One region of the Mesorhizobium australicum WSM2073 genome, then DNA from elsewhere that is predicted to be linked to it. Evidence: predicted binding sites of a transcription regulator. Region 1 holds the regulator's gene; each other region holds the start of a gene.
The links. The regulator LexA, encoded in region 1, represses DNA repair genes until DNA is damaged. The targets are predictions, from matches to a motif close to TGTTCNNNNTGTGTTCNG.

Region 1 (4,212 bases):
TGTCGATGCCGACCTCCACCACCTCGAAACCGGCGGCCGGTGCCGCCGCCTTGATCTTTTCGACCAAGGCAACGTCATTGGCCTCACCGGGATTATAAGGCACGCCGAAGCGCTTGGCGTTCGGCAGCAGCTTCTTGGTGAAGGCCATCACCGCGGCGACGTCCTGCAGATCGCTGGCGCCGGTCATGCCTTCGTCTCCGGCGTCCCATGACGGCACCAGCTTGGCCGCCACCGGATCGGTGACCGCGGCAAAAACGATCGGAATGCCGGAACCGGCGAGCGCTTTCTTGGCGATCTGTGAGACCGGCGTGGTGATGGTGTAGATCAGCTTGGGCTGCTCGGCCTGCAGCTTGGCGATCATCTGCGGCACCAGCGACGCATCGAAATTGGTGTGGCTCTCCGTGTAGACGACGTCCTTGCCCTCGACGAAGCCGTTATCCGTCAGCGCCTTCTTGAAGCCGGCTATGGCGGCGTTCAATTGCGGATGCTCGCCGAAATTGGCAATGCCGATACGGATCTGATCGGCCGCGGCACTGCCGGCACTGACCATCAATGCGCCTGCCAGGGCCAAGCCCGACAACCAAGCGGATTTCGACTTCAACATCATTTCCTCCCAGATTTGATCAGGGCCGCTTGGAAACGCGGCTACTACGGCGATCATGGTGAGTCCGCTGGTCTGTGTCAAACATTATATATAATTGTTGCTGTGACGCACTATCATATATACTTTTCGCCAGACGACGGATTGATCACCATGCTGAATGAAACGAGTTCCACAAAAACGGAAGCCGCCTATCAGCTGTTGCGGCGCGACATCCTGACCACGCGCCTCATGCCCGGCGCCCCGCTCAAACTGAGTGCGCTGCGCGGCACCTATGGCGTCGGCTGGACACCGTTGCGCGAAGCCCTGTCGCGGCTCGAGGCCGAACGCCTGGTCACCGCGATCAGCAATCGTGGTTTTGCCGTGGCTCCGGTGTCGCGGGCCGAGCTGGAGGATCTGGCACGCGCCAGGATGGTGGTCGAGATACCCCTGTTCCTCGAATCGATGGAAAAAGGCGGCAGGGAGTGGGAGGATGCCGTGGTCACCGCCCACTACCGGCTCTCGCGTTGCAAGACGGCGGTCGACGATCCCTCGGACGCGGCCGTCGACAGATGGGACGAGAACCACGAGGCTTTCCATGCGGCGCTGCTGAGCGCCGCCACATGCGACTGGCTGTTGCGGTTCCGCTCGACGATCTCGGATCAGCTGCGCCGGCATCATCGCTTCCTTGGTCTGGCGCCGACACTGCGGGCCGCGGCCGGCCTCAAGGATGGCTATGAAGAGGCAATCGAAGCGCTACGCGAAGCGATTGCGATCGAACACCATACCGCGATCATGGAAGCGGCGCTCGACCGTGACGTCGAGCGGGCCAAGGCGCTGATGACGGCGCATATCGGCTACACACTGCACGTCTATGTCCACAGCGAAGACAGCGGCGCTACCAGATACGCCGCTCGCGCCGGCAGCTTGAAGGCGGGTTCGGGATAACTTCAGCGCTTCCGCGACGCCTATTCGAACGCGCTGGCCGGAGTGCGCCGAACGCCCCGATCCATGGCCGCCCGAAGCTACCAATCGTTGGCATTTTGGTTTCGTTTCGTTCCGCGAATAATGGCTCCGCGAATTATACGTCCCTCCGAGGAGAAGCCTTCCAACTAACTGATGCCAAAGCCTCGTCGGCGGATGGGCCACAGGCCATTAACCAAAACGATTTCAATGCGCCTGCCGACGGCGGAAAGGACTGGTTGCCGCCCGCCGTCGCGGGCAAAAAACTTCAGACCCCTTAACAAATTCATTAAACTTTAAACGGTTGCAGAACACAACTGGAACAGATAGTGTTTGTTCTGGGTTTGTTTTTTCGATTCTGGTTCAACCTTTCGTTCAATGTCTTGGGGGCCGCCATGCTGACACGCAAGCAACATGAACTGCTGATGTTCATCCACGAACGGCTCAAGGAAAGCGGGATACCGCCTTCCTTCGACGAGATGAAGGAAGCACTCGATCTTGCCTCCAAGTCGGGGATCCATCGCCTGATCACGGCCCTGGAGGAGCGCGGCTTCATTCGCCGGCTACCCAATCGGGCGCGCGCGCTGGAAGTGCTGCGGCTGCCGGACTCGATCGCGCCGGGCCTCAATGCGGCAAAGAAGTTCTCGCCAAGCGTCATCCAAGGCAGCCTTGGCCAAGGCAGTCTCGGACGCCAGATCAGGCCGGCCGCTGCGCCTTCGCGCCTGCCCGCGGCCGGCAACGACGACGACGCGGTTTCAGCCGTGTCCATCCCGGTCATGGGCCGTATCGCCGCCGGTGTGCCGATCGATGCCATCCAGCATCAGACGCATTCGATCTCGGTGCCGCCGGACATGATCATGGGCGGCGAGCACTATGCGTTGGAGGTCAAGGGCGACTCGATGATCGAGGCTGGTATCTTCGATGGAGACACGGTCATTATCCGCAATGCCGACACGGCAAGCCCGGGCGAAATTATCGTGGCACTGGTCGACGAAGAGGAAGCGACACTGAAGCGGTTCCGCCGCAAAGGCGCTTCGATCGCGCTCGAGGCCGCCAATCCAGCCTACGAAACGCGCATTTTCGGGCCGGACAGGGTCAAGGTACAAGGCAAGCTGGTCGGGTTGATCAGGCGCTACTGAACCGGCTTGTTATCGGGCTTGTCGGGTTTTTTGTACGGCGGCAGCCCCCTCGCCTCGCGTGAGAATTTTCGCTGTTCGTGCCAGGGCCGGTATGGTCCGTCGACGGCAAACGCGATCGCGGCCCGGGTCGTGGCCGACTGGGGATTGAAGAAGACGGCAGCGCTTCCCTTGCGGGCGAGCTGCCGTTTGGTGACGACGAGAACCAGTGGATTGTGGCAGGCGTCATAGGCGGTTGCGTCATTGACGATGATCAGGTCGGCGAAAGCGCAGGCTTTCCAGGTGGTCTTGCGGTCCTCGACATAGGCAATGATCGCGCCGGAAGGGTGCCTGGCAAGGCACAGGCCTTCGCGGCAGTAGAAGGGCGATCCCGGCGGCAGGTCGGTGGGACTGGCAACATCGAATTGCCTGTCTGTCGTGTCGAACATTTCCGGTTTGACGATTGTTTCGGAGATCAGGGCGCGCTTCCAGTTGTCGGTTGCGAATTCGTTCGGACGTTCCCGGTTGACGGCCAGTTCGCCATTGCCGATCGGCAGCGCGACCAGCCGCGCATCTTCCGAGATCAGCACATCGGGCGCGCGTGTGTGCGACACAGTCAACAGGCCGGCGAGCGCGAATGGCAGCGCCGCGAGCCGCAGCCATGTCGTCGCCATCGTCGCGATAACCAGCGCGACGGTGACCAGCAGCACGGATTGCTGCGAAATCAGCCCGACTCCATCGACCGGAGAGCGCTCCGATATCCACGCCGACACGGCGATCATTGCTGTCAGGCCCTTGCCCATGAGGTAGAGAGCCGGCCAATCCAGTCCGAATGGCATCAACAGCGCGCTGGCGACGGCCAGGAACATCACGACCGACACGATAGGCATCACGGCCAGATTGGCGAACAGGCTGAGCGGCGATACCCGCTGGAAATGCCAGATGGCAAACAGTGCCGTGGCGCTGCCGGCGATAATGGACGTCATGGCCAATCCACCTGTCGCCAGCAGGAATTTTCGCGTCAGGAACCCGGGCAGCGATCGCTTTGGCGGCGGTGGCCGCGTCTTTCCCGCACGGTGATCGGCCCAGCCGGCATAAGCGCCAACCAGGGCCGCGGTCGCGGCGAACGACATCTGAAAGCTCGGGCCGACGACCTCGTGCGGCGAGACCAGGATGACGGCGATCGCCGAGATCCCCAGATTGCGCATGGTCAGCGCAGCGCGATCGAAGAAGACGGCAATCAGCATCACCGCCAGCATGATGAAGCTGCGTTCGGCGGCAACGACGACACCGGAAATGATGAGATAGGCCGCGATCGAGAACAGTGCGGCGGCGGCCGCGTATTTCTTCACCGGCCGGCGCGCGGAAAAGTCTGGAAACAGCGCGAAGGCACCACGCAGCAGACCCATGATGGTGCCGGCCACAAGCGCCATATGCAGTCCCGAAATAGAGATGATGTGATAGATGCCGGTACGCCGCATCGCTTCATTGATTTCATCGGGTATGCCGGCGCGCACGCCGACGATCAGCGCCGCCGCGATCTCGCCTTCAGCG
Region 2 (4,212 bases), 2.7 Mb from region 1:
TCGCCCGAGACCAGCGTGCCTATCGGCGCGCCGATCCAGCGCAGCGTGCCGTCCGAACCGAGCGCGAGATCGCCATTGGCGCAGGCGCCGAAGCGCTCCGCGCGTGCCTCGAACTCGGCGGCAAGCGCCTTTTGCGCGGCAGTGCGCACGGCCTTGGCGTCTTCGCCGCCGGCGGTCTGGTCGGCGGTGAAGCGGAACCCTTGCAACTCGCCGACATGATGGCCTTCGACAAGGACGGTTCCGGTAGGACTGATTTCGGCTTCAGGCATGGTATTTTCTCTAAGGCGCCGCATGAGGACGGAAGTCCTGCGGTCTACGAAGCGTTTCGTCAACCGCTCATGCAGCGCATCCGACAATCTGTCTTCGATTTCGCGCGTCTTTTCCTGCCAGTGTGCCTGATCGGCCAGCCAGCCGGGCCGGTTCGACACGAATGTCCAGGTGCGGATCTGGGCGATGCGGTGCGACAGCGTGTCGATGTCGCCCTCGGTGGTGTCGGCGCGGCGCACCTGTTCGGCCATGTAGTTCTCGTCGACATGGCCCTGCCGGGCGAGGTCCATGTAGATCGAGGCGATGAGGTCGGCATGCTGGGCAGGCGCGATCTTGCGATAGTCGGGCAGGGCGCAGGCTTCCCACAGCAGCGCCACGCGCTTGGCGTTGGTGGCGAGCGCGCGGATGTCTTCGTCGCGGGAGAGATGTTCGAGCGCTTGCGCATCGACGGCCGGCAGCGCGCGTGTCAGGCCCTCGACCGGAGCGTTGGTTTCGATCGAGCGCTTCAGCGCATCGAGGCTGGCGAAATCGAATTGGGCGGTGCGCCACTGCAGCACCTTCACTGGGTCGAAGTCATGGCCCTCTATCTTCTGGACCAGGTCCTCGTCCAGCGGATCGACCTGGCCGGTGACGCCGAACGTGCCATCGCGCAGATGCCGGCCGGCGCGGCCGGCGATCTGGCCGAGTTCGGCCGCCGTCAGATTGCGGTACTGGTAGCCGTCGAACTTGCGGTTCTGGGCGAAGGCGACATGGTCGAGGTCGAGGTTGAGGCCCATGCCAATCGCATCGGTGGCAATGAGATAGTCGACATCGCCCGATTGGAACAGCGCCACCTGAGCATTGCGGGTGCGGGGCGACAGCGCCCCGAGCACGACGGCCGCACCACCCTGCTGGCGGCGGATGAGTTCGGCGATGGCATAGACCTCGTCGGCGGAGAAGGCAACGATCGCGGTGCGCCTGGGCAAGCGGGTCAGTTTCTTGGAGCCGGCATAGGCCAGATGCGACAGCCGCGGCCGCGTCACTACCGAGACGCCTTTCAGCAAGCGCTGCAGGATACCGTGCATGGTGGCGGCACCAAGCAGCAGCGTCTCCTGACGGCCGCGCAGATGCAGGATGCGATCGGTGAAGATATGGCCGCGTTCGAGGTCGCCGGCCAGTTGCACCTCGTCGATGGCAACAAAGGCGGCGTCGGTTTCACGCGGCATGGCTTCGACGGTGCAGACCGAATATCTGGCGCCCGGCGGCTGGATCTTCTCCTCGCCGGTGATCAGCGCCACTTTGTTGGCACCGACCTTTTCGCAGACGCGCGTGTAGACCTCGCGGGCCAGCAGCCTCAGCGGCAGGCCGATGATACCGGTTTCGTGCGCCACCATGCGCTCGATGGCGAGATGGGTCTTGCCGGTATTGGTCGGCCCAAGCACGGCGGTCACGTCGCGGCCCGACAGGATCAGCGGCTCGGTGTGTTTCGGCTGGATGTTCATCGGCTCGGAAATAAGGCTTTCTGGCCTCTCGTGGTCGGGAGCGTGCCAGGACGGCGCGTATGACAGCCGACACATAGGGATTTCGGGCGCGAAGCGAAAGCAGAATGTTCCGGCAGGGTTCCGGAGACGCCCGCCTCACTCCGCAAATCAGCCCCTGCTTAACAGTTGGAACGAGTCTGGAACGAATCAGCGACGAATCGGCGACTCCGTAAGATTCAGCTTTTGTTCACGGCTAGATATGGATTTCGTGACCACGAGTCTCACCACATGCTGAATCACCGAACTGGCCCGTTTTATGCTGGGCGGGTCCTGCCGTTAACTTTCGCCGGGAACGATGAGGGCGATTCGGTGCGCGCCCGTTAAACTTATGAAACTGTTAATCTTTCTAAACTCGACGTTAAAGAATAGCAGCTTATCCCAGCCATTAATCTTAACATTGGGCTCAAAGCCGGAACGAATCGGCGACAAAGCAGCGCCGGCCGTATTTTCTCTTTTTGTTCCCTCAATATCTTGTCTTGTGAACAGCTTATCCACCGAGAATCCACAGGCTTAATCACAGGGTTCGCGCAGACGCGCCTACCGGCATTAACCTTTGCGTGCCGGATTGGGGCATTGCGTCACAGCGGCGTCTTCCAAGAGTCAGGCGCCATTTGGAAGCGGACCGATTTTCCGGTCCGCTTATCGCAGGGCACGCATGGATCCGCAGCGTTGGACTGCGCGAGCAGACGTCTCAGACGAAGTATTGGCCGCCATTGGCGGTGAGGGTCGAGCCGGTGATGAAGCCGGCATCTTGCGAAGCGAGGAAGACCACGCAGCGCGCGATCTCTTCCGGTTCGCCAAGGCGGCCGACCGGAATTTGCGGGATGATGCGCTCGTTGAGCACCTTTTCGTCGATTGCCTTGACCATCTCGGTGGCGATGTAGCCAGGGCAGATGACGTTGACGGTGATGCCCGCGCGGGCACCTTCCTGGGCGAGCGCCTTCGAGAAGCCGATGTCGCCGGCCTTGGCGGCGGAGTAATTGACCTGACCGGCCTGGCCCTTCTGGCCGTTGATCGAGGAGATGGTGATGACGCGGCCGAACTTGCGGTCGCGCATGCCGCCCCACAACGGATGGGTCATATTGAAGACACCGGACAGATTGGTATCGATCACCTCTTTCCACTGCTCGCGGGTGATCTTGTGGAACATGGCGTCGCGGGTGATGCCGGCATTGTTGACCAGCACCGAGACAGGGCCGAGGTCGGCCTCGACTTGTTTGATACCGGCCGCGCAAGCGTCATAGTCGGCGACCGACCATTTGTAGACCGGAATGCCGGTCTGCGCCTTGAACTTCGCCGCCGCCTCGTCGTTGCCGGCGTAGTTCGCGGCAACCGAATAGCCGGCGTTCTTCAAAGCGATCGAGATCGCCGCGCCGATGCCACGCGATCCACCCGTGACGATTGCAACCTTGGTCATGCATTTCCCCTTTTTGAAATTGCCCTGTTGTCGGGCTTGGCAGGCACTGGATTTGCTACAGGCACCACATGTGAAACGGGCGGCTTGCGCCGCCCGTCCAAAGTCTATCAGAAAGCCTCCACGCACATGGCGACGCCCATGCCGCCGCCGATGCATAGGGTGGCCAGTCCCTTCTTGGCGCCGCGCCGGCGCATTTCGAAGACCAGCGTGTTGAAGATGCGGGCGCCCGAGGCGCCGATCGGGTGGCCGATGGCGATGGCGCCGCCATTGACATTGACGATCGAGGGATCCCAGCCCATGTCCTTGTTGACGGCGCAGGCCTGTGCGGCGAACGCCTCATTGGCCTCGACAAGGTCGAGATCCCCTGCCGACCAACCGGCCCGTTCCAAGGCCTTGCGTGAAGCGGGAATGGGTCCGGTGCCCATGATCGCCGGATCGACGCCGGCGGTCGCCCAGGAGGCGATGCGCGCCAGCGGGGTGATGCCACGCCTTGCGGCTTCCGCTTCGCTCATCAGCAGCGCGCCGGCGGCACCATCATTGATGCCGGAGGCATTGGCGGCGGTCACCGTGCCATCCTTGTCGAAGGCCGGCTTCAGCTTGGTCATGGCATCGATCGTGGCGCCGTGGCGGATGTATTCGTCCTGATCGACAACCGTATCGCCCTTCTTGCCCTTGATGGTGAAGGCGACGATCTCGTCCTTGAACTTGCCCGCCTTCTGCGCGGCCTCGGCCTTGTTCTGGGAAGCCAGTGCGAACTGGTCCTGGTCGTCGCGGGTGATCTGGAACTGGCGGGCGACGTTCTCGGCGGTGTTGCCCATGTGGTAGCCATTGAAGGCGTCCCACAGCCCGTCCTTGATCATGGTGTCGATCATCTTGTAGTCGCCCATCTTGACGCCGGCGCGCAGGTGCTCGGCGTGCGGCGACAGCGACATCGATTCCTGGCCGCCGGCAATGATTACCTTGGCGTCGCCGGTGGCGATCTGCTGCATGCCGAGCGCGATGGCGCGC
Region 3 (4,212 bases), 1.1 Mb from region 1:
TGAAAGCGTCTAGCATGGTTGCCCGAAAGACCCGACCGGCCGGTCTTACCGGCCCAGCGTGGTAGGAGTTTGACATGCCGCAGCTCATTTTTTTCGCCGTCGTCGGCGTCGCCGCCTATTTCGGTTACCGCACCTTCGTGCGCGAGGCTGAACGCGTGACGGCCAAGGTGCGGCGCACCGAAAAACAGGCGGCCAACGGCGCGATGGGAACGCTGGTCAAGGATCCGCAGACCGGCGAATACCGGCTGGCCAAGGACTGACCCTCATTTCACTCGCAATCGAGACTGCGGAATCGGGTCAGCGTGTCCGGACATGGGCCGCACCCGCCAAGATAAACCTAGCTTTGCACGTCACCGGCAGGCGCGCCGACGGCTATCATCTCATCGAAAGCCTGGCTGTGTTCACGCGCTTTGGCGACAGGATCGAGATCGCGCCGGCCGACGCCGATGAGTTCAGCGTGTCCGGCCGCTATGCGGCGGACGTACCGCTCGATGGCGGCAATCTTGTGCTGAAGGGCCGCGACGCCCTGCGGCAGGCCGCCGGCGTTCGGAGCACGCCGCCGGTAAGCATCAGGCTCGAAAAGAACCTTCCGGTCGCATCCGGCGTGGGCGGAGGGTCGAGCGACGCGGCGGCCGTGCTGCGCGGGCTGACCGAGAGCTGGGGGCTGGAGCTCGATAGCGCCGAACTGGCGCGGATCGGTCTTTCGCTTGGCGCCGATGTGCCGATGTGCCTGGCGGCAAAGCCGCTGGTCGCGCGCGGCATCGGTGAGGAACTGTCGATGGTGCCGGATTTTTCAGCACTGGGTCTCGTGCTGGTCAACCCGGGCGTGCCGGTCTCGACGACGGAAATCTTCGCCGCACTCTCCCGTCGCGATAATGAGCCGCTGCCGCCGCTGCCGCGCAGCATCGATTTTCACAGCCTGCGCAACTGGCTGGAAATCACCCGCAACGATCTTGAGCGGCCAGCCCTTGCGATGCAGCCCGCCATAGGCAGGGCGCTTTCATGGCTTGATAAGGCCGGATCGGGCTTTTCACGAATGTCCGGATCGGGCGCGACGTGCTTCGGCCTGTTCGAGACCGGCAATGTCGCCAAGCGCGCGGCGGCCGAGATCCGCGACCGCCAGCCCGACTGGTTCGTCGCGGCAACGCGCAGCATGGCGTCGGAGGCTGGGCGAGATGGCCAGAATTGACGAGAGCCGTGCCTTCATTCCGGTGCGCATCGCGGTGCTGACTGTTTCCGACACACGCAGCCTGGCCGACGACAAATCCGGCCAGACACTGGCCGATCGCATTACCAAGGCCGGCCACATCCTGGCCGCCCGCGATATCGTCACCGACGACCGCGAAAAAATCCGCGACGCCGTTCTGGCGTGGTCGCGGGACAAGGCCATCGACGTCGTGATCACCACTGGCGGTACCGGTTTTACCGGACGCGATGTGACGCCCGAGGCGCTGGAGCCGATCTTCGAAAAGCGCATGGACGGATTTTCGGAAGTGTTCCACCGCATTTCCTATGACAAGATCGGCACCTCGACTATCCAGAGCCGGGCGACCGGCGGTGTCGTCAACGCCACCTTCGTCTTCGTGCTGCCGGGATCGCCCGGCGCCTGCAAGGACGCCTGGGACGGCATCCTCGAGCCACAGCTCGATTACCGGCACATGCCCTGTAACTTCGTCGAGATCATGCCGCGCCTGGACGAACATCTGCGGCGCGGCAAATCGGCGTCGTAAGCAACGCCACGCAGAGCCGTTGCAAAAATCACCCCCCAGAGCGGTGCTGCTGCTTCGGCTGCGCTGGCCAGATTTCGGCGTCGAGCCGTCTGGTCGCCAGCCCGCGCGCTAAGGCCTCGGCGCTGCCGGCATTCTTGGACAGCGATGCCGCCTGTCGCTTGCTGATCACCAGTCCGTCGGCGAGCGCGCGGTTTGCCGAAAAGACCCGGGCCAGGAACGGTGGACGGCTGCCCCGCGCCCGCGAGAACCGGGCCGCTATTGTCTGCCTGGCCGTATGGGCGACGACGGCGTCGATCCAGCCCTCCACCAGCCTCGCACCCGGTTCGAGAAACAGCAGCCAGTCACCCTTGGCCTGGCGGATGCCGGCGGCGATGCCCCCGCTCCCCACATAGTGGCAGCCGGCATGCTCGGCGACGCGATGGGTCTGGTCACTGGAGCCCGTGTCGCAGACGACAACCTCACGCACCACGCCCTCGACCGCGCCGCCAATCAGCGTCGCCAGCGTACGGGCGAGCCCCTCCTCGTCATTGTGCGTTTCAATCAGAACACTGAGCATGATTAGCCGAATAGCGGAAAGCGTTGGTCGGCGCCAGTTTTTGCAGCGCACCATAGAAAGTTCTTGATTTGTTCTCATCGATAAAATAGGAATAATTTCATGAACAGAGCGATTCGACACAACATGGACAGTCCATGGGAGCGGGCGAAGATGGAACCGATCATGCGAGCCGACATTGCAGCCTTCGGAGCAGGACGAGCCGAAATGGCCAATGCAATGATCGAGCAGAGCGGCATGCGGGTCCGTCCGGACCGCAACCGCGGCCGGTCGGCAGGCATCAATCCGTCCGGCCGGTTCGAACCTGTCAGCCGGCATGTCTTCGACGACGGCTGGAGTTCGCTGGAGGAACTTCCTCCCTTTAAGACCGAGGTGCAGGTGGAAAAGCCGCGCACCATCATCACCCGCAACGAATCGCCCGACATCTCCTTCGACCGGTCGATCAATCCCTATCGCGGCTGCGAGCACGGTTGCGTCTATTGCTTCGCGCGGCCGACACACTCGTTCATGGGCCTGTCGCCGGGCCTGGACTTCGAATCCAAGCTGTTCGCCAAGCCCGACGCGGCACGCCTGCTCGACAAGGAATTGTCAAAGGATGGCTACCAGCCGCGCACCATCGCCATCGGCACCAACACCGATCCCTACCAGCCGATCGAGAAGCAGTACCGGATCATGCGCGAAATCCTCGAAGTGCTGGAGGCGCGCGGCCACCCGGTCGGCATCGTCACCAAGTCAGCCCTGGTCGTGCGCGACATCGACATTCTGTCGCGCATGGCGGAGCGGGGCTTGGCCAAGGTGGCGCTGTCGGTGACGACGCTTGACCGCATGCTGGCCAGGACGATGGAACCTCGGGCATCGACGCCGACCAAGCGGCTGGAGGCGATCAGGCAGCTTTCGGATGCCGGTATCCCCGCTTCGGTGATGGTGGCGCCGATCATTCCGGGCCTGACCGACCAGGAGATGGAACGCATCCTCGACTCGGCGCACCATGCCGGGGCGCGCGAAGCCGGCTATGTGGTGCTGCGCCTGCCGCTGGAGGTCAGCCCGATCTTCAAGGATTGGCTGCTGCGCCACTATCCCGACCGCTACCGCCACGTCATGTCGCTGGTCCGTTCGATGCGCGACGGCAAGGACTACGATTCGGAATGGGGCAAGCGCATGAAGGGCGCCGGGCCCTATGCCTGGCAGATCGGCCGGCGCTTCGAAATCACCGCCAAGCGGCTCGGCCTCAATGCCGAGCGGCGTACACTGCGGACCGACCAGTTCGTCGCTGCCGGCAAGGACCAGGAGCAGTTGATGCTGCTCTGAACCGAAAATCGCCTCGGCTGTTCATTGCCGCCGTGGCAAAGAAATCCCGTCCGGCCTGCCCCGGCCTGCAGACGGTGCCCTCCCGGTCCGGCGCCCCACCCGACCCGGAGGGACTTGCGGAGAATCGGAGCCGATGCGAACCTCGCCGCAACATGGCTCGCGCGCGTTCTGATTCTCCGCCTCTCTTCGAAATCGTCGAGAAACCCGATTTCTCCTTCGAGACGAAGGCGATGGCCGATGGTTTGTGGCCGGTCGCGGGGATGGACGAAGCCGGTCGCGGCCCGCTCGCGGGTCCCGTGGTCGCGGCGGCAGTGGTGCTCGACCCCGCCAATATTCCCGAGGGTCTCGACGATTCCAAGCGGCTTAGCCACCTGCAGCGCGAAGCGCTGTTCCTGCACATCATCGGCTCCGCTCTCGGCGTATCGATGGCGTCGATCAGCGCCGAGGGCATCGATGGCACCAACATCCTCAAGGCGAGCCTCGAAGCGATGCGCCGCGCACTGGTCGGGCTGCCGGTGCAGGCTAAGCTCGCGCTCGCGGATGGGCGCGACGTGCCGCCGGGATTGCCCTGCGAGGGGCGCGCGCTGATCAAGGGCGACCAGCGCTCCCAATCGATCGCCG

Region 2: MESAU_RS06720 (helicase-related protein) is a predicted target of LexA. The motif match lies at 1,915-1,932, and genes of this name have one in related genera.
Region 3: MESAU_RS25200 (PA0069 family radical SAM protein) is a predicted target of LexA. The motif match lies at 2,345-2,362, and genes of this name have one in related genera.

What each region holds. Positions count from the first base shown of each region.
Region 1 is NC_019973.1:4,107,182-4,111,393, reverse strand. It holds gene MESAU_RS19685 (ABC transporter substrate-binding protein) at 1-604, opposite strand, end outside; gene MESAU_RS19680 (GntR family transcriptional regulator) at 755-1,528, shown strand; gene lexA (transcriptional repressor LexA) at 1,939-2,682, shown strand; gene MESAU_RS19670 (ComEC/Rec2 family competence protein) at 2,676-4,212, opposite strand, start outside.
Region 2 is NC_019973.1:1,415,021-1,419,232, forward strand. It holds gene MESAU_RS06720 (helicase-related protein) at 1-1,748, opposite strand, end outside; gene MESAU_RS31075 (hypothetical protein) at 2,064-2,282, opposite strand; gene phbB (acetoacetyl-CoA reductase) at 2,479-3,204, opposite strand; gene MESAU_RS06730 (acetyl-CoA C-acetyltransferase) at 3,312-4,212, opposite strand, start outside.
Region 3 is NC_019973.1:5,221,944-5,226,155, forward strand. It holds gene MESAU_RS25180 (membrane protein) at 75-260, shown strand; gene MESAU_RS25185 (4-(cytidine 5'-diphospho)-2-C-methyl-D-erythritol kinase) at 266-1,189, shown strand; gene moaB (molybdenum cofactor biosynthesis protein B) at 1,176-1,730, shown strand; gene MESAU_RS25195 (glycosyltransferase) at 1,759-2,286, opposite strand; gene MESAU_RS25200 (PA0069 family radical SAM protein) at 2,437-3,591, shown strand; gene MESAU_RS25205 (ribonuclease HII) at 3,744-4,212, shown strand, end outside.